3 regions of the Streptomyces sp. SudanB182_2057 genome follow, and region 3 is predicted to be linked to each of the others. Evidence: riboswitches for the same ligand, from Rfam matches in the RefSeq annotation. Region 3 holds a riboswitch; each other region holds the start of a gene.

Region 1 (5,553 bases), 1.8 Mb from region 3:
CGGCTTCGACGACGTCTTCGCCAAGGCCGGCCAGGCTCTCGGCCAGGACAACCCGGCCACCGGCAAACCGCGCGGGGCGGTCACACCACCGGAGGCGGGCCAGTGGACGTACGCCACGCTGGCGCTCGGCTCGGCGCTCGCGCTGTTCATGTACCCGCACTCGATCACCGCGACCCTGTCGTCCCGCAGCCGTGAGGTGATCCGCCGCAACACCACGATCCTGCCGCTGTACTCCCTGATGCTGGGTCTGCTGGCGCTGCTGGGCTTCATGGCGATCGCGGCCGGGGTGAAGGTCTCCAACGGCCAGCTGGCCATCCCGCAGTTGTTCGAGGACATGTTCCCGGACTGGTTCACGGGCGTGGCGTTCGCGGCGATCGGCATCGGCGCCCTGGTCCCGGCGGCGATCATGTCCATCGCGGCGGCCAACCTCTTCACCCGCAACATCTACAAGGACTTCATCAAGCCCGACGCGACGCCCGCGGAGGAGACCAAGGTCTCGAAGCTGGTCTCCCTGCTGGTGAAGGTCGGCGCCCTGGTCTTCGTCCTCACCATGGACAAGACCGTCGCCATCAACTTCCAGCTGCTGGGCGGCATCTGGATCATGCAGACCTTCCCGTCCCTGGTCGGCGGCCTGTTCACCCGCTGGTTCCACCGCTGGGCGCTGCTGGCCGGCTGGGCGGTCGGCATGGTCTACGGCACGGCCGCCGCGTACGGGGTGGCCTCGCCCACGCAGAAGCACTTCGGCGGCTCCTCGAAGGAGATCCCCGGCATCGGCGAGATCGGTTACATCGGCCTGACGGCGTTCGTGCTGAACGTACTGGTCACCGTGGTCCTGACGGTCGTCCTGAAGGCCGTGAAGGCTCCCGAGGGCATCGACGAGACCAAGCCGGAGGACTACACGGCGGACTCCGGCGACCCCGATGTCCAGGTGGAGCTTCCGCCGGCCACCGCGGGCAGCGCGCACTGACCCACGCGGCATCCGCAGCGGGCCGCCGACAGCACACGCGTCGGCGGCCCGCTGCCGTTGCCTGCCCGGGCCGGTGCCGTCGCCGGCACGACCCGCCGCCGTGCGCCGGTACGGGCGGCTGACGCACGGCCCTCTCCGGCCGGGCGCCCTGTGGAAAACTCCGGCGCCTTGTCGTACCCCTCCGGCACACTCGGCCCATGGACATCGTCATCCGGCCCGCCGCCCCCTCCGAGTACGCCGCCCTCGGCGAGATCACCGCCCGGGCCTACCTAGGAGACGGCCTCCTGGACTTCGGCGAGAGCGACGAGTACCTGGGCGAGCTGAGGGACGTGGCGAAACGCGCCGCCGCCGCCGAGGTCCTCGTCGCCGTCGCGGACGACCGGCCGCTCGGCGGAGTCACCTTCGTCCCGTCCGGCGGCCCCATGGCGGACATAGCCCGTCCCGGCGAGGCGGAGATCCGCATGCTCGCGGTGGACCGCGCGGCCCGCGGCCGGGGTGCCGGCGAGGCGCTCGTCCGGGCCTGCGTCGAGCGCGCGAGGGCCACCGAGGGCTGCGCGGCCGTCGTCCTGTCCACCCAGCGCACCATGCGCGCCGCCCACCGCATCTACGAACGTCTGGGTTTCGTCCGCACACCCGAACGGGACTGGAATCCCGTGCCGGAGTTGGACGACGTCACGCTGCTCACCTACGAGTTGACACTCTGACATCACCGGGACACAACATCTGGGGGTGACACGACAGCCCGGCACAAGATGTATGCTCATGCTCGCTGTCGCCGCAGGGGAATCCGGTGCGAATCCGGAACTGTCCCGCAACGGTGTACTTGTGCGTATCCGCGTACGAGCGTCAGTCCGAGGACCTGCCGACAGCGCACCCGGCCATCCGGCCGGTGTGCCCGACGTCCGGGCCTCGTGGAATGGGCCGGTGGACGCGAGAGCCCTCGCGCGCTCGTGCTGCCCCCTGCCCTCCGCCAGGCCCCGTGCCGAGCGAGGGAGACCCCCACGTGACCATCGCGCCAGCCGACCCGGCTTCGGTCAGCGGACCGGAGACCGACGCTCCCGGTACCGCGCTGCTGCGGACGCTGTCCGAGCTGACGGCCGACCTGCCCGACGCCGACCCCGGACGGGTCGCCGCCGCCGCGCTGCGCGGCCGGTCCGCGCGGGCCGACGAGGCGGAGCTGCGCGAGCTGGCCACGGAGGCCGCCGCCGGCCTGATCGCCGAGGACCCCGCCTACTCGAAGCTGGCCGCCAGGCTGCTGACCCTCGCCATCCGGGCCGAGGCCGCCTCGCAGGGCGTGACCTCCTTCACCGGGTCGATCGCAGTGGGCCATCGCGAGGGCCTGGTGGCCGACCGCACCGCCGAGTTCGTGCGCGTCCACGCCGGACGGCTGGACGCGCTGGTGGACTCGGCCGTGGCGGAGGGCGCCGACGACCGCTTCGGCTACTTCGGCCTGCGCACCCTGCACAGCCGCTACCTCCTGCGCCACCCGATCACCCGCAAGGTCATCGAGACGCCCCAGCACTTCATGCTGCGCGTGGCCAGCGGCCTGGCCGAGGACGACACGGCCCGCTCGGTGGACGAGGTCGCCTCGCTCTACGGCCTGATGAGCCGCCTGGACTACCTGCCCTCCTCCCCCACCCTGTTCAACTCCGGCACCCGCCACCCCCAGATGTCGTCCTGCTACCTGCTGGACTCCCCGCTGGACGAGCTGGACTCCATCTACGGCCGCTACCACCAGGTCGCCCGGCTGTCGAAGCACGCCGGCGGCATCGGGCTGTCGTACTCGCGCATCCGCTCGCGCGGTTCGCTGATCCGGGGGACGAACGGGCACTCCAACGGGATCGTGCCGTTCCTGAAGACCCTGGACGCCTCGGTCGCCGCCGTGAACCAGGGCGGCCGCCGCAAGGGCGCCGCCGCCGTCTACCTGGAGACCTGGCACTCCGACATCGAGGAATTCCTGGAGCTGCGCGACAACACGGGCGAGGACGCCCGCCGCACCCACAACCTCAACCTCGCGCACTGGATCCCGGACGAGTTCATGCGCCGGGTCAACGCCGACGCCCAGTGGTCCCTGTTCTCCCCCGCCGACGTCCCCGAACTCGTCGACCTGTGGGGCGAGGACTTCGATACCGCCTACCGCGAGGCCGAAGCCGCGGGCCTGGCCAAGAAGACCCTCCCGGCCCGGGAGCTGTACGGCCGGATGATGCGCACCCTGGCGCAGACCGGCAACGGCTGGATGACCTTCAAGGACGCCGCCAACCGCACCGCCAACCAGACCGCCGAACCCGGCAACGTCATCCACTCCTCCAACCTCTGCACCGAGATCCTGGAGGTCACCAACGACGGCGAGACGGCCGTCTGCAACCTCGGCTCGGTCAACCTCGGCGCCTTCGTCCGCGACGGCGACATCGACTGGGACCGCCTGGACACCACCGTCCGCACCGCCGTCACCTTCCTCGACCGCGTCGTCGACATCAACTACTACCCCACCGAACAGGCGGGGCGTTCCAACGCCAAGTGGCGGCCGGTCGGGCTGGGTGCCATGGGCCTGCAGGACGTGTTCTTCAAGCTGCGGCTGCCGTTCGACTCGGCCGAGGCCAAGGTGCTGTCCACGCGGATCGCCGAGCGGATCATGCTCGCCGCGTACGAGACGTCCGCCGACCTCGCCGAGCGCAACGGCCCGCTGCCCGCCTGGGAGAAGACCCGCACCGCCCGGGGCGTGCTGCACCCGGACCACTACGGTGTCGAGTTCACCTGGCCCGAGCGCTGGGCCGCGCTGCGCGCGCGCATCGCCAGGACGGGCATGCGGAACTCACTGCTGCTGGCGATCGCGCCGACGGCCACCATCGCGTCGATCGCGGGTGTGTACGAGTGCATCGAGCCGCAGGTGTCGAACCTGTTCAAGCGCGAGACGCTGTCCGGCGAGTTCCTCCAGGTCAACTCCTACCTGGTGCAGGACCTGAAGGACCTCGGGGTCTGGGACGCCCGCACCCGCGAGGCGCTGCGTGAGGCCAACGGCTCGGTGCAGGACTTCCAGTGGATCCCCGAGGACGTCCGCGCCCTGTACCGCACGGCCTGGGAGATCCCCCAGCGCGGCCTGATCGACATGGCCGCCGCCCGCACCCCCTACCTCGACCAGGCGCAGTCGCTGAACCTGTTCCTGGAGACGCCGACCATCGGCAAGCTCTCCTCGATGTACGCCTACGCCTGGAAGTGCGGGCTGAAGACCACGTACTACCTGCGCTCGCGCCCCGCGACGCGCATCGCCCGCGCCGCCCAGGCGCAGCCCACCCTCCCCGCACAGGTCACCGCGGATCCCGAAGCGGTCGCCTGTTCCCTGGAAAACCCCGAGTCCTGCGAGGCCTGCCAGTAATGTCCCGGAACACCAACCTGCTCGACCCCGGCTTCGAACTCACCCTGCGCCCCATGCGCTACCCCGACTTCTACGAACGCTACCGGGACGCCATCAAGAACACCTGGACCGTCGAAGAGGTCGACCTCCACTCCGACGTCGCCGACCTCGCCAAACTCACCCCCGAGGAACAGCACCTCATCGGCCGGCTCGTCGCCTTCTTCGCCACCGGCGACTCCATCGTCGCCAACAACCTCGTGCTGACGCTGTACAAGCACATCAACTCCCCGGAAGCGCGCCTGTACCTGTCGCGCCAGCTCTTCGAGGAGGCCGTCCACGTCCAGTTCTATCTGACGCTGCTGGACACCTACCTCCCCGATCCGGAGGACCGGGCGGCCGCCTTCGCCGCGGTGGAGAACATCCCCTCCATCCGCGAGAAGGCCGAGTTCTGCTTCAAGTGGATCGACGAGGTCGAGAAGATCGACCGCCTGGAATCCAAGGCCGACCGCCGCCGCTTCCTGCTCAACCTCATCTGCTTCGCCGCCTGCATCGAGGGCCTGTTCTTCTACGGCGCCTTCGCCTACGTCTACTGGTTCCGCAGCCGCGGCCTCCTGCACGGCCTGGCCACCGGCACCAACTGGGTCTTCCGCGACGAGACCATGCACATGAGCTTCGCCTTCGACGTCGTCGACACCGTCCGCAAGGAAGAGCCGGAGCTCTTCGACGACCAGCTCCAGCAGCAGGTGACCGACATGCTGGAGGAGGCCGTCGAGGCCGAGCTGCAGTTCGCGCGCGACCTGTGCGGCGACGGCCTCCCGGGCATGAACACCGAATCGATGCGCCAGTACCTGGAGTGCGTCGCCGACCAGCGCCTCACCCGCCTCGGCTTCGCCCCGGTGTACGGCTCGGAGAACCCCTTCTCCTTCATGGAGCTCCAGGGCGTTCAGGAACTGACGAACTTCTTCGAGCGCCGCCCGTCCGCGTACCAGGTCGCCGTCGAGGGCACGGTCGACCTGGACGAGGACTTCTGATCCCTCTCGCCGTCCCGGGCCTCCTGGGCCTCCCTGATCTGCCGGTCGATGCGCCTGTCGCGCAGGTGCCCGAGCAGGGAGGGGAGGGCCAGGAGGGCCAGGATCCCGAAGGTCAGTCCGATTCCGATCAGGCCTTCTAGCTGGTTCTCGTTCATGGACACCACTGTCGCGCCGGACACTCCTGACCGGCAGGGGCAGGACTG
Region 2 (5,553 bases), 2.9 Mb from region 3:
CCGCCTCGCCGGCCGTGCCGAGGGCGCCGAGGTCCCGCAGCGGCTCGGTGAGGTCCTTGGCCAGGCCGTGGGCGACGTCCACGCGGAAGCCGTCCACGCCCCGGTCCGACCAGAACCGCAGGGTGGCGCGGAAGTCGGCGCGGACCTCCTCGTTGTCCCAGTTCAGGTCGGGCTGCTCGGGGGCGAACAGGTGCAGGTACCACTCCCCGTCGGCCACCCGCTGCCAGGCGCTGCCGCCGAACACCGACTGCCAGTCGGTGGGCGGCAGTTCCCCGTGCGCGCCGCGCCCCGGCCGGAAGACGTACCGCTCGCGGGCGGCCGATCCGGGCCCGGCGCGCAGCGCCTCCCGGAACCAGCGGTGCAGATGGGAGGTGTGGTTGGGGACGATGTCCACGACGACCTTCAGGCCCAGCCGGTGCGCCTCGCCCACCAGGGCGTCGAAGTCGTCCAGCGTGCCCAGGCGTTCGTCGACACCGCGCGGGTCGATGACGTCGTAGCCGCCGTCGGCGAGTTCGGAGGGGTAGAAGGGGCTCAGCCACAGGGCGTCGACGCCCAGCGTGGCGAGGTGCGAAAGCCGCTGGGTCAGGCCCCTCAGGTCACCGAGACCGTCACCGTCGGCGTCGGCGAAACTGCGGGGATAGACCTGGTAGATGACGGCCTGGCGCCACCAGTCGGGGTTCCTGGACGAGAGGTCCGGCGGACGGTCTGCCATACGGGCTCCCATGGGACGGACAGCGGTACGGGATCTGTATCTGTCCACATTGCCCGAAAGGGAACCTTTTCCGGGACGATCAGGCGGCGCAGTGCTCCAACAGGCCCCTTACGTCCTCGTCCACCACCCGATAGCGCACCACGCGCCCCTCTTTCTCCCCTGCCACGACCCCCGCCGCGCGCAGCAGCCGCAGGGCCTGGGAGACGGCCGGGTCGTTCATGCCCGTGGCGATCGCCAGGTCCGAGACGGCCAGCGGCCCGGTCCGGTGCAGCGCGAGCAGCAGCGCGAGCCGGTTGGCGTCGGCCAGCAGCGAGAAACGGTCGGCCCAGGTGCGCAGACGCCCCGCGTCACCGATCGCGGCGATCGCCTCGCACACCCGGTGCCCGTCGATGGTCCGACGCCCGGCCCGGTCGGCAGGAACGAGATGCATGCTCCCATCCTGGCAGGTGGCGATGTGATCTTGCATACCTGCCCGACTGCGCAGCTATGCAGGCGACCGCGTGCCCCTCTACGGTGGGCGGGCCGTGGTGTTCGGGAAGCCGGTGTGAGACCGGAGCGGCCCTCGCCACTGTGATCGGGGAGTTCCCGTTCCGTCCGGCACCCGCCGGGCCACTGGTCGAAAGGCCGGGAAGGCAGGAACGGCGGACGCGTGACCCGTAAGCCAGGAGACCGGCCACGGCAGCTCAGAAAGATCCACGAGGTGCTGGAGCTGACCATATGAACCTGCCCGGGACGTCTCTGTCCGAGTCCGCGCACCCCTCGTTCCGCTGGCGACGCGAGGACACCGTCAAGACGGCGGGGCTGCTGGTGGTGATCCTCGCCCTGCATGTCGTCGCCTTCGGGATCCTGTATGTGCTGGTGGCCCCGCGCCATTTCGAGGTGGGCTCCCAGGTGTTCGGCGTGGGGCTGGGGATCACCGCCTACACCCTCGGCGTGCGCCACGCCTTCGACGCCGACCACATCGCGGCGATCGACAACACCACCCGCAAGCTGATGGCCGACGGAAAGCGCCCGGTGTCGGTGGGGTTCTGGTTCGCGCTCGGGCACTCCAGCGTGGTCGTGCTGCTGGCGCTGCTGATCGCGGGCGGCACCTCGCTGGCCGGGAAGGTGATGAACGAGGGCTCCGCCACCCACCAGGTGCTCGGGGTGCTCGGTACGACGATCTCCGGGTCCTTCCTCTACCTCATCGCCGCCCTGAACCTGGTCGCGCTGGCGGGCATCCTGAAGGTGTTCCGGGCGATGCGCGCGGGCGGGTACGACGAGACGGAGCTGGAACGGCACCTGGACTCGCGGGGGTTCATGAACCGGCTGCTGGGGCGGCTGACGAAGTCCGTGTCCCGGCCGGGGCAGATGTACCCGCTGGGCTTCCTGTTCGGCCTCGGCTTCGACACGGCCACCGAGGTCAGCCTGATGGTGATGGCCGGCTCGGGCGCGGCGGCCGGCCTGCCCTGGTACGCGATCCTGTGCCTGCCGCTGCTGTTCGCCGCCGGGATGAGCCTGTTCGACACCCTCGACGGCACGTTCATGAACTTCGCCTACCAGTGGGCCTTCGCCAACCCCGTCCGCAAGGTCTTCTACAACCTCGCCATCACCGGGCTGTCCATCGCCGTGGCCTTCTTCATCGGCACCATCGAACTGGTCGGGGTGCTGCACGAGAAGGCCGGCCTCAGCGACCCGGTGACCGGCTGGGTGGCCGGTCTGAACCTGGACAGCGTCGGCTATCTCATCGTCGGCCTGTTCGTGGTGGTGTGGGCGGCGGCGCTGGCGTACTGGCGGCTGGCACGGGTGGAGGAGCGCTGGTCGGTGCGGGCGGCGCCGTCCGACTGAGCCGGCGGGCGAGCGCGGCGCAGACCACCAGCTGGAGGGTGTGGTAGAGCATCAGCGGCAGGACGGTCATGGCGACCTCGTCCGCGGGAAACAGCACGGAGGCCATCGGCAGCCCGCTGGCCAGGCTCTTGGTCGCCCCGCAGAAGACCGCCGTCACCCGGTCCTCGCGGGGCAGCCGCAGCGCCCGCGCGGAGCGGTCGGCCAGCAGCAGGGCGGCGGCGAGCAGCACCGCCACCAGAACCCCGAGCAGGACCAGGCGGCCGGGGGACACCCGCTGCCAGATGCCGGTGGTCATGCCCCGGCTGAACGCCGCGTAGACGACGAGCAGGATGGAGCCCCGGTCGCAGAGCCCGATCACCTTGCGGTGCCGGCCGAGCCAGCCGGAGATCCACCGCCGCACCGCCTGCCCGGCGGCGAACGGCAGCAGCAACTGCACGGCGATGTCCACGAGTTGGCCCGCGCCGATCGGGATGCCGCCGCCCTCGCCGCCGCCGATCAGCGCGACGGCCAGGACCGGGGTGAGGACCACGCCCAGCACGGTGGAGAAGGACGCGGAACACAGGGCCGCTGCCACGTTGCCGCGGGCCAGGGAGGTGAGGGCGATGGAGGACTGCACGGTGGACGGCAGCACCGCCAGGAACAGCACCCCGGCGGTCAGTTCGGCGCCGAGCCACCCGTCCGGCAGCAGCTTCGCGCCCAGGCCGAGCAGCGGGAAGGCGGCGAACGTCAGGGCGAGCACCGGGAGATGCAGCCGCCAGTGCCGTACGCCGTCCAGCGCGGCCTGCGGGGAGAGCCGGGCGCCGTAGAGGAAGAAGAGCAGGCCGATCGCCAGCTTGGTCAGCCACGAGACGGCCTCGGCCGCCGTGTCCTCGGCCGGGACGAGCGCGGCGATCCCGATCGCGCCGAACAGCGCGACGATGTACCAGTCGACACGGCGCGCCAGACCGCGGGCCGAGCCGGTGAGCGTCTGAGACATGCGCTCCTGCCTTGGAAGCGGGTGGCATGGGACGGGGGATGCCTCTATGGGGCGGGCTCACCCATGGGCTACGTCCATGGGGCACGCCCGTGGGTTCGTCCATGGGGTTCGTCAACCGGTGGGGCCCGCGTGCCGGGTGCGCGCGGGCCCCTGGGGTGGATCAGGTCACGCCGGGGTGCGGACGTGGTGCCGGCTGATGTTCTTCTCCAGCAGGGCCAGGCTCTCGGCGACCCCCACGCTGTCCGGCCCGGTCTGCGGCAGGCGGCCGTCGGCCTCCTTCAGCTCGGTCAGGGCGCGGTCGATGGCGGTCTGCGCGGCGAACAGGCAGGGCGTGCTGTAGATGGCGACGTCGACGCCCAGGTCGGACAGCTCGCTCAGCGACAGCCGCGGCGACTTGCCCCCGGCTATCTGGTTGAACAGCAGCGGCTTGTCCCCGATGACCTTGCGCACCTTGTGGATCCAGTCCACGCTGCGCACCCCGTCGACCAGCACCACGTCGGCGTCGGTCGCGGCGAGCGCCTTGGCGCGGCGCAGGATCTCGTCCTCCTCGGTGGCGTCGGTGCGGGCGACCACCACCAGGTCGCGGCGGGACTGCAGGACCAGCTCCAGCTTCTCCAGGTACTCCTCCAGCGGGAGCACCTGCTTGCCGTCGACGTGACCGCAGCGCCGAGGCCGCTTCTGGTCCTCCAGGATGACGCCGGAGGCGCCGACGGCCTCGAGGTTCTGCACGACGTGGCACGCGGTCTCCGGGTCCACGTAGCCGTCGTCGATGTCCACCAGCAGGTGCTGCGTGGGGAACGCCATGCGCAGGCGCTGGACGAAGGCGATGATGTCGGGCCAGGCGATGAAGCCGATGTCGGGCAGACCGTAGTGGGACGCGGCGAAGCCGAAGCCGGAGACGAACATGCCGTCGTAGTGCTGCGCCGACACGGACGCGGAGAACATGTCGAAGACGCCGATCAGAGGGGTGGTGCCGTCCGAGTGAATGGCATCGCGTAGCCGGTTGGGGTGGCTCACGGTATCCTCCGTGGTTGCTGGTTGCGTGGGCTGTGTGCCGTTGCGACCGTCTGCCCGCCAAAGCTGTTGGCCGCGCGGCATGTTCCGCACCAGACCGGCCGGGTGCCCTTCCTTGTGAGAGGCGCCCGGTCTACAGCTGTCCAGCCCGGTGGCCCGAAGATTAGGAAACCCTTTGCCGAGCCACAACCATCTCTTTGCGATCGCGGTCCGAAACGTGGCGTTCCGGAACGCCGGTTCAGGCACATGAACGCCTGCTCACCCATGTGATCGACCGGCTACCGGCCGTACCGGTGGGCCGTACGATGGCCGGATCGGGTCTCCCCGACGAGCCGGACACCCTTTTTGTAAAGGGCGTTGCCGCGACCGCGACCGGGACCGGCGGAGGACAGGGCCTAGGGCCGCTCCACCGTCTCCAGGTACAGCCGCACGTACCGGTCCACGTCCACGTCCAACGCCACGTCCACCAGGGTCCGTTCGGAGTCGTCGGCGTGGAACTCGGCCTCGCCGGGGCCGGGCCGGAGGTCCACGACGGTCTGGCCGCGGGCCGGGCCGGGCGCCAGGCAGACCTCGACCGGCAGCAGCCGGGTGGTCAGGCCCGCCGGATCGGCCACCGCGCACACCGCGCCCGCGTCGCCGAGGCCGCCCGCCTCCTCCGCTCCCGGCTCCGCGCCCTGCCTGGTCGGCCGGCACGCGAGGAGTTCCCCGGCCAGCCGGGTGCCGGGCTCGTCGCTCGCGCGCAGCCGGCGCACCTCGGCGCCGGGTACGACGACCCGCCGGAAGACGTCCAGGCCGTACATGGTGATCGGCACCCCGGCCGTCAGCAGCACCGCCGCGGCCTCCGGGTCGTGCCAGACGTTGAACTCCGCGACCGGGGTGGCGTTCCCGGTGCTCACCGCCCCGCCCATGAACACGATCCGCTCGATGTTCCGGGTGACCTCCGGGTGGGTGCGCAGCAGCAGCGCGATGTTGGTCAGCGGGGCGGTCGGGATCAGCGTCACGGGACGCGGGCAGGCGAGGATCT
Region 3 (5,553 bases):
CCCTGTTGCATCGAGATCGTTGTTGCATATTAAGTGCAACTGAGGGCTGCTCGTCCATCGGTCCACGTCACACCGCGCGACAGCGGCGGGGCTCCCGCAGGCGACGTGCCTGCGGGAGCCCCGCGTCGTGCCGCCTGCCGGTGAAGGGTGAGAAGACGATCACGAGGCAGGACGCTCGGGGTGCGCTACGCCGTCACGGCGCGAGCAGCAGGCTGTCGCCGCGCTCCTTGGCGGCGGCGTAGCGCTTGGCCACGTCCTGCCAGTTGACCACCTGCCACATGGCCTCGATGAAGTCGACCTTCTGGTTCTTGTACTGGAGGTAGAAGGCGTGCTCCCAGGCGTCGAAGACCAGGACCGGGGTGGAGCCCTGGCCGACGTTGCCCTGGTGGTCGTAGACCTGCTCCACGACCAGGCGCCCGCTCAGCGGCTCGTAGGCGAGCACGCCCCAGCCCGAGCCCTGGGTGGTGGCCGCGGCCTTGGACAGCTGGGCCTTGAAGCCGGCGAAGGAACCGAAGGACTCCTTGATGGCCTCGGCCAGCTCGCCGACGCCGTCCTGGGCCAGCGGCTCGCCGCCGCCGTCCTTCGGGCCGGTCATGTTCTGCCAGTAGATCGAGTGCAGGATGTGCCCGGAGAGGTGGAAGGCCAGGTTCTTCTCCAGGCCGTTGATCGAGCCCCACGTCTCCTTGTCCCGCGCCTCGGCCAGCTGCTCCAGCGTGTCGTTGGCGCCCTTCACATAGGCCGCGTGGTGCTTGTCGTGGTGCAGCTCGATGATCTCCGGGCTGATGACCGGGGCGAGCGCCGCGTAGTCGTACGGAAGCTCCGGGAGCGTGTAAACCGCCATGTCCAACATCCTCCGACGTTATTGCCAGCAATATGCAGCTGCACGCTAACAGCAGAAGAGGTACCTTGCGGATCAGGCGTTGGACCTAGGACTTTCGCCGTGTCACGGACGGGCAACAGCCGGAGGTCCGCGGCCCGTTCACCCGCGCCGGCCGCTGCCCGGGGCGGACACCCCGCGAGGTGTCCGCCCCGGTCACCCGGTGTCTCAGGGCGTCTCGGAGGGCAAGGCGCCGCGCACCTCGCGGGCCGCCGCCACCAGGTTCTCGAGCGAGGCGCGCACCTCGGGCCACGTGCGGGTCTTCAGGCCGCAGTCGGGGTTCACCCACAGCCGTCCGGCCGGAAGGGCCTCAAGACCCGCGCGCAGGAGAGCCACCGCCTCGGCGACGGCCGGGATGCGCGGGGAGTGGATGTCGTACACCCCCGGTCCCGCCTCCCGCGGATACCCGTGCAGGGCCAGTTCGCGGGCCACCCGCATATGGGAGCGGGCCGCTTCCAGGCTGATGACGTCGGCGTCGAGGTCGTCGATGGCCTGGACGATGTCCCCGAACTCGGCGTAGCACATGTGGGTGTGGATCTGCGTGTCCGGTCGCACCCCGGCCGTGGTCAGCCGGAACGCCTCGGTGGCCCAGGCCAGGTAGGCGGGCCGGTCGGCGGCGCGCAGCGGAAGCGTCTCGCGCAGGGCGGGCTCGTCCACCTGGATGACCGAAGTGCCCGCCGCCTCCAGGTCGTTCACCTCGTCGCGCAGGGCGAGGGCGACCTGGCGGGCGGTCTCGGCGAGGGGCTGGTCGTCGCGGACGAAGGACCACGCGAGCATGGTGACCGGGCCGGTGAGCATGCCCTTGACCGGCCGGCCGGTGAGGGACTGGGCGTACGTCGTCCAGCGCACCGTCATCGGCTCCGGCCGTGAGATGTCGCCGGCCAGGATCGGCGGGCGGACGCAGCGGGTGCCGTAGGACTGGACCCAGCCGTGCCGGGTGGCGAGGCAGCCGGTGAGCTGTTCGGCGAAGTACTGGACCATGTCGTCGCGTTCGGGCTCCCCGTGCACGAGCACGTCGAGGCCGGCCTTCTCCTGGAAGGCGATCACCTCGCGGATCTCGGCCTCGATGCGCCGCTCGTACGTCTCCTCGTCGGTCCTTCCGGCCCGTACGTCCGCGCGGGCGGCGCGCAGTTCTCCGGTCTGGGGGAAGGAGCCGATGGTGGTCGTCGGCAGCAGCGGCAGGCGCAGGCAGGCACGCTGGGCGGCCGAGCGTCGCGCGTACGGCTGGGAGCGGCGGGTGTCGGCGTCGGTGACGGCGGACGCCCGGGCCCGTACCGCCGGGTCGTGCGTGATGGGTGAAGCCGCGCGGGAGGCCAGATCGGCGCGGTTCGCGGCCAGCTCCGCCGCGATCGTGTCCGCGCCCTGCGCCAGGGCGCGGGCGAGCGTGACGATCTCCGCGGTCTTCTGCCGGGCGAACGCCAGCCAGCGCAGGATCTGCGGCTCGATGTCCCGCTCGACCGCGGCGTCGAGCGGGACGTGCAGCAGGGAGCAGGAGGCGGCCACGTCGACCCGGTCGGCGAGGCCGAGCAGGGTGGCCAGCGTGGTCAGCGATGTCTTGAGGTCGTTGATCCAGACGTTGCGCCCGTCCACGACACCGGCGACCAGCCGCTTGCCGGGCAGACCGCCGGCTGCGGCGAGATCGTCGAGGTTGGCGGCGGCCGGGCCGGTGAAGTCCAGGGCGAGCCCGTCCACCGGGGCCTTCGCCAGCACGGGCAGCGCCTCGCCGAGCCGGTCGAAGTACGAGGCCACCAGCAGCTTCGGGCGGTCGGCGAGGCGGCCGAGGTCGCGGTAGGCGCGGGCGGCGGCGTTCAGCTCGGCCGGGGTGCGGTCCTGGACCAGGGCGGGCTCGTCCAGCTGCACCCACTCCGCGCCGGCGGCCCGCAGGTCGGCCAGCACCTCGGCGTACACGGGCAGCAGCCGGTCCAGCAGGGTGAGCGGCTGGAAGTCCACCGCGACGCCGGGGGCGGGCTTGGCCAGCAGCAGGTAGGTGACCGGGCCGACCAGGACGGGCCGCGGGGTGTGGCCGAGGGCGAGGGCCTCGCGCAGTTCGGCGGTCTGCTTGCCGGAGTCGGCCGCGAAGACAGTGTCCGGACTCAACTCGGGCACCAAATAGTGGTAGTTGGTGTCGAACCACTTGGTCATCTCCAGCGGCGCCACCTCCTGGGTGCCGCGGGCCATGGCGAAGTAGCCGCGCAGGGCGTCCTCCTCGACGGCGGCGCGGTGGCGGTCGGGGATCGCGCCGACCATGACGGTGGTGTCCAGGACGTGGTCGTAGTACGAGAAGTCACCGGTCGGCACCTCGCCCAGACCGGCGTCGGCCAGTTGCCGCCAGGTGGAGCGGCGCAGGTCGGCGGCCGTGCGCCGGAGGGCGTCGGCGGTGACCCGGCCCTTCCAGTAGCCCTCGATCGCCTTCTTCAGTTCCCGGTTCGGTCCCTGGCGGGGGTAGCCGTACACGGTGGCCCGTACGGGCGCGGCTGCGGACTCGGCTGTCACGGAACTCTCCTTCGCGAGCACTCGTCATGGGGTTCCCGGGACGGGACGAGGGCGCGAAGGGATGACGGAAAGCGGCGAGACACCATGGGTGCTCGCCCTGCCGCCGACCCGCCCTCGAGGTCACCGAGATGCCGTACGCGTCGGCCGCGCACGGGCAGTGGCAGGTCTTCGGACTCGCGAGCACGCCTCGTGCCGTACGACGTGTACGAGGCACCTACTGGCCGTCGCTTCCCAGACCCGCTTGCCGGGCCCAGTGCGTATGACGGCGGTCGTTCCCGCTCACCGCTGCGGGGCAGTCCCGGATTCCCACCGGGTTCCCTCTTGCGACGCGCCTGCCTGGCGGGCAGGGCGAACCAGCTGCACGAGGCAGCCTATACAGCGGCGCGTCCGCCGTGAAGCCGACGAAGACACGGCCCCACGACAACACGCCCGTCCGTCACGGGCGCCCGGGCTGCTCGGCGGCGGGTCCGGCGGCGGGCCGGGCGAGGCCCGCGGCCCGCCTCTCCTCGACGCGGCCGGCCCTCCACACCAGCAGGGCGACGGCCCAGGCGGCGAGGCAGCAAGGGCTGCCGCCCACTGCTCGAGTCCGTTCAGCAGGTGATGGTGCCCCTGCGCAGGGCGTGCCCGCCGTCGTTGGAGTCGTCCGCCCAGTAGACCGGCTTGGAACCCGCCACGCATTCGTCCGCGCCGGCCAGGGAGAAGCCCTCGTTGTTGTAATCGGGCATGCCCGACGGGCGGTTGAAGACGCCGGTGGTGGTGAACACGCCGGTCGTGCCGATCTTCGCCGTGCGGTGCTGACCGTCACAGGTGTCGTCGCAGACCGCCCACAGGCGCGACGCCTGCGGCTCCCACTGCAGTTCCATCACCCCGGACATGCCGCTGCTGAAGGACGCGACACGGGTGTAGGAGCCGGAGTCGGCCAGCACGTAACCGTGGATCATGCCGGTGCCTTCGACGCCCACGAAGAACACTCCGCCGCCGTGGCTGCCGTAGCGGGCCGGGTCGTAGACCGCGCCGGTCGATGCGTCTTTGAACCCGGCGCCGGTCAGCGCTGTGTCCGGGATCCAGGTGATCCCTTCGAGACCGAGATTGGAGCCGGTCGAGGGCAGGTCGGACGTGAGGTTCCACTCCTTGACCGCGGTCAGCGACGAGCCTGATCCGCTCACGTCGTACTTCAGCACCGACAGGCGGCTGGTGCCCGACGCGTCCCCGTTGCGCTCGCCGGCCACGAACGCGCCCGCGGCCGAACCGGCACCGGTCAGGGTGACGCCCTCGCTGTCGGGGGTGCCGGAGCCGCCGGGGAAGCGCAGGGCCCTGCCGGAGGACCAGCCGCCGGCGGCATCCGGCTTCCAGCCGCCGGAGCCGTCACGCACCAGACGCCACAGCCTGCCGCTGTTCTGCGCACCCCACAGCACGCCGCCCTCCTGGTACAGGCCGCTGAGGTCCTGGCCGAACACGTCCGAACCGTCGGCGGTGGCCACACCACTGCTTCCCGGCCACACGGCCGGAGTCGTGGAGCCGCCGGTGCCGCAGTTGTTCGGGCCGCCGAGGGTCACCGTGGCCGCCTGCCCGAAGGCTCCGGTACCGTCAGGGCAGCGTGACCAGGAGGGGCCGGAGTGCACGGTCCAGGAGAAGCCGTCCACCTGGGTCGTGCCGTCCGCGAGGTAGAGGCCGGCCTCGTCGTCCGAGCCCAGGCCGAACTCGCCGCTCACGTCGAACGCCTTGTACACGCCCGGCCCCAGGAGAGTCCCGGAGGGGATCTTGTAGGCGTGGTCCTCGTCGTTGTCCTTCAGGACCCAGCCCGACACGTCGACCGTGGCGGTGCCCTTGTTGTACAGCTCGATCGAGTCGTCGACGCCGCCGGTAGTCACCACCTCGTTGATGCGGACGTCGTCCGTGACGGCCGCGTGCGCCGCCGGTACGCCGGTCAGGGCACCCGCGGCCACGAGGGGGGCGGCGACGAGAAGGCGAGTAAGAGCACGAGCGTGCCGGAAAGCGGCCGAAACGGTCACGGATCGGGTCCTGACGTTGTCATGGGCAAGGCGCACTGACAGTCGCGAGCCAGTCCGAACAAGCCGCCCCGACCGAGAAGGACGGCACATGAACGGCTGACGAACTGCCCTGGTGACCGGAAGCCTGTCCGGGTCACCCTGCCCGCACTTCCCCATCCGTGCCCGTGGCAC

What was found. Region 3 has a riboswitch for cobalamin ahead of metE (5-methyltetrahydropteroyltriglutamate--homocysteine S-methyltransferase). Riboswitches for the same ligand answer to the same signal wherever they lie in the genome.
Region 1: linked by a shared signal. The riboswitch ahead of ACSURM_RS12775 (ribonucleoside-diphosphate reductase subunit alpha) and the one ahead of metE (5-methyltetrahydropteroyltriglutamate--homocysteine S-methyltransferase) in region 3 are both predicted to bind cobalamin.
Region 2: linked by a shared signal. The riboswitch ahead of ACSURM_RS17870 (HoxN/HupN/NixA family nickel/cobalt transporter) and the one ahead of metE (5-methyltetrahydropteroyltriglutamate--homocysteine S-methyltransferase) in region 3 are both predicted to bind cobalamin.

What each region holds. Positions count from the first base shown of each region.
Region 1 covers NZ_OZ186798.1:3,005,738-3,011,290, forward strand. The annotation lists gene mctP (monocarboxylate uptake permease MctP) at 1-967, shown strand, start outside; gene ACSURM_RS12770 (GNAT family N-acetyltransferase) at 1,165-1,671, shown strand; cobalamin riboswitch at 1,724-1,848, shown strand; gene ACSURM_RS12775 (ribonucleoside-diphosphate reductase subunit alpha) at 1,971-4,340, shown strand; gene ACSURM_RS12780 (ribonucleotide-diphosphate reductase subunit beta) at 4,340-5,350, shown strand; gene ACSURM_RS12785 (hypothetical protein) at 5,263-5,505, opposite strand.
Region 2 covers NZ_OZ186798.1:4,111,353-4,116,905, reverse strand. The annotation lists gene ACSURM_RS17880 (glycoside hydrolase family 13 protein) at 1-712, opposite strand, end outside; gene ACSURM_RS17875 (ArsR/SmtB family transcription factor) at 792-1,142, opposite strand; cobalamin riboswitch at 1,221-1,404, shown strand; gene ACSURM_RS17870 (HoxN/HupN/NixA family nickel/cobalt transporter) at 1,430-2,539, shown strand; gene ACSURM_RS17865 (bile acid:sodium symporter family protein) at 2,436-3,515, opposite strand; gene ACSURM_RS17860 (isocitrate lyase/PEP mutase family protein) at 3,681-4,532, opposite strand; gene ACSURM_RS17855 (nucleoside hydrolase) at 4,925-5,553, opposite strand, start outside.
Region 3 covers NZ_OZ186798.1:1,195,543-1,201,095, forward strand. The annotation lists gene ACSURM_RS04915 (superoxide dismutase) at 194-841, opposite strand; gene metE (5-methyltetrahydropteroyltriglutamate--homocysteine S-methyltransferase) at 1,046-3,370, opposite strand; cobalamin riboswitch at 3,513-3,744, opposite strand; gene ACSURM_RS04925 (hypothetical protein) at 3,807-3,947, opposite strand; gene ACSURM_RS04930 (lamin tail domain-containing protein) at 3,961-5,382, opposite strand.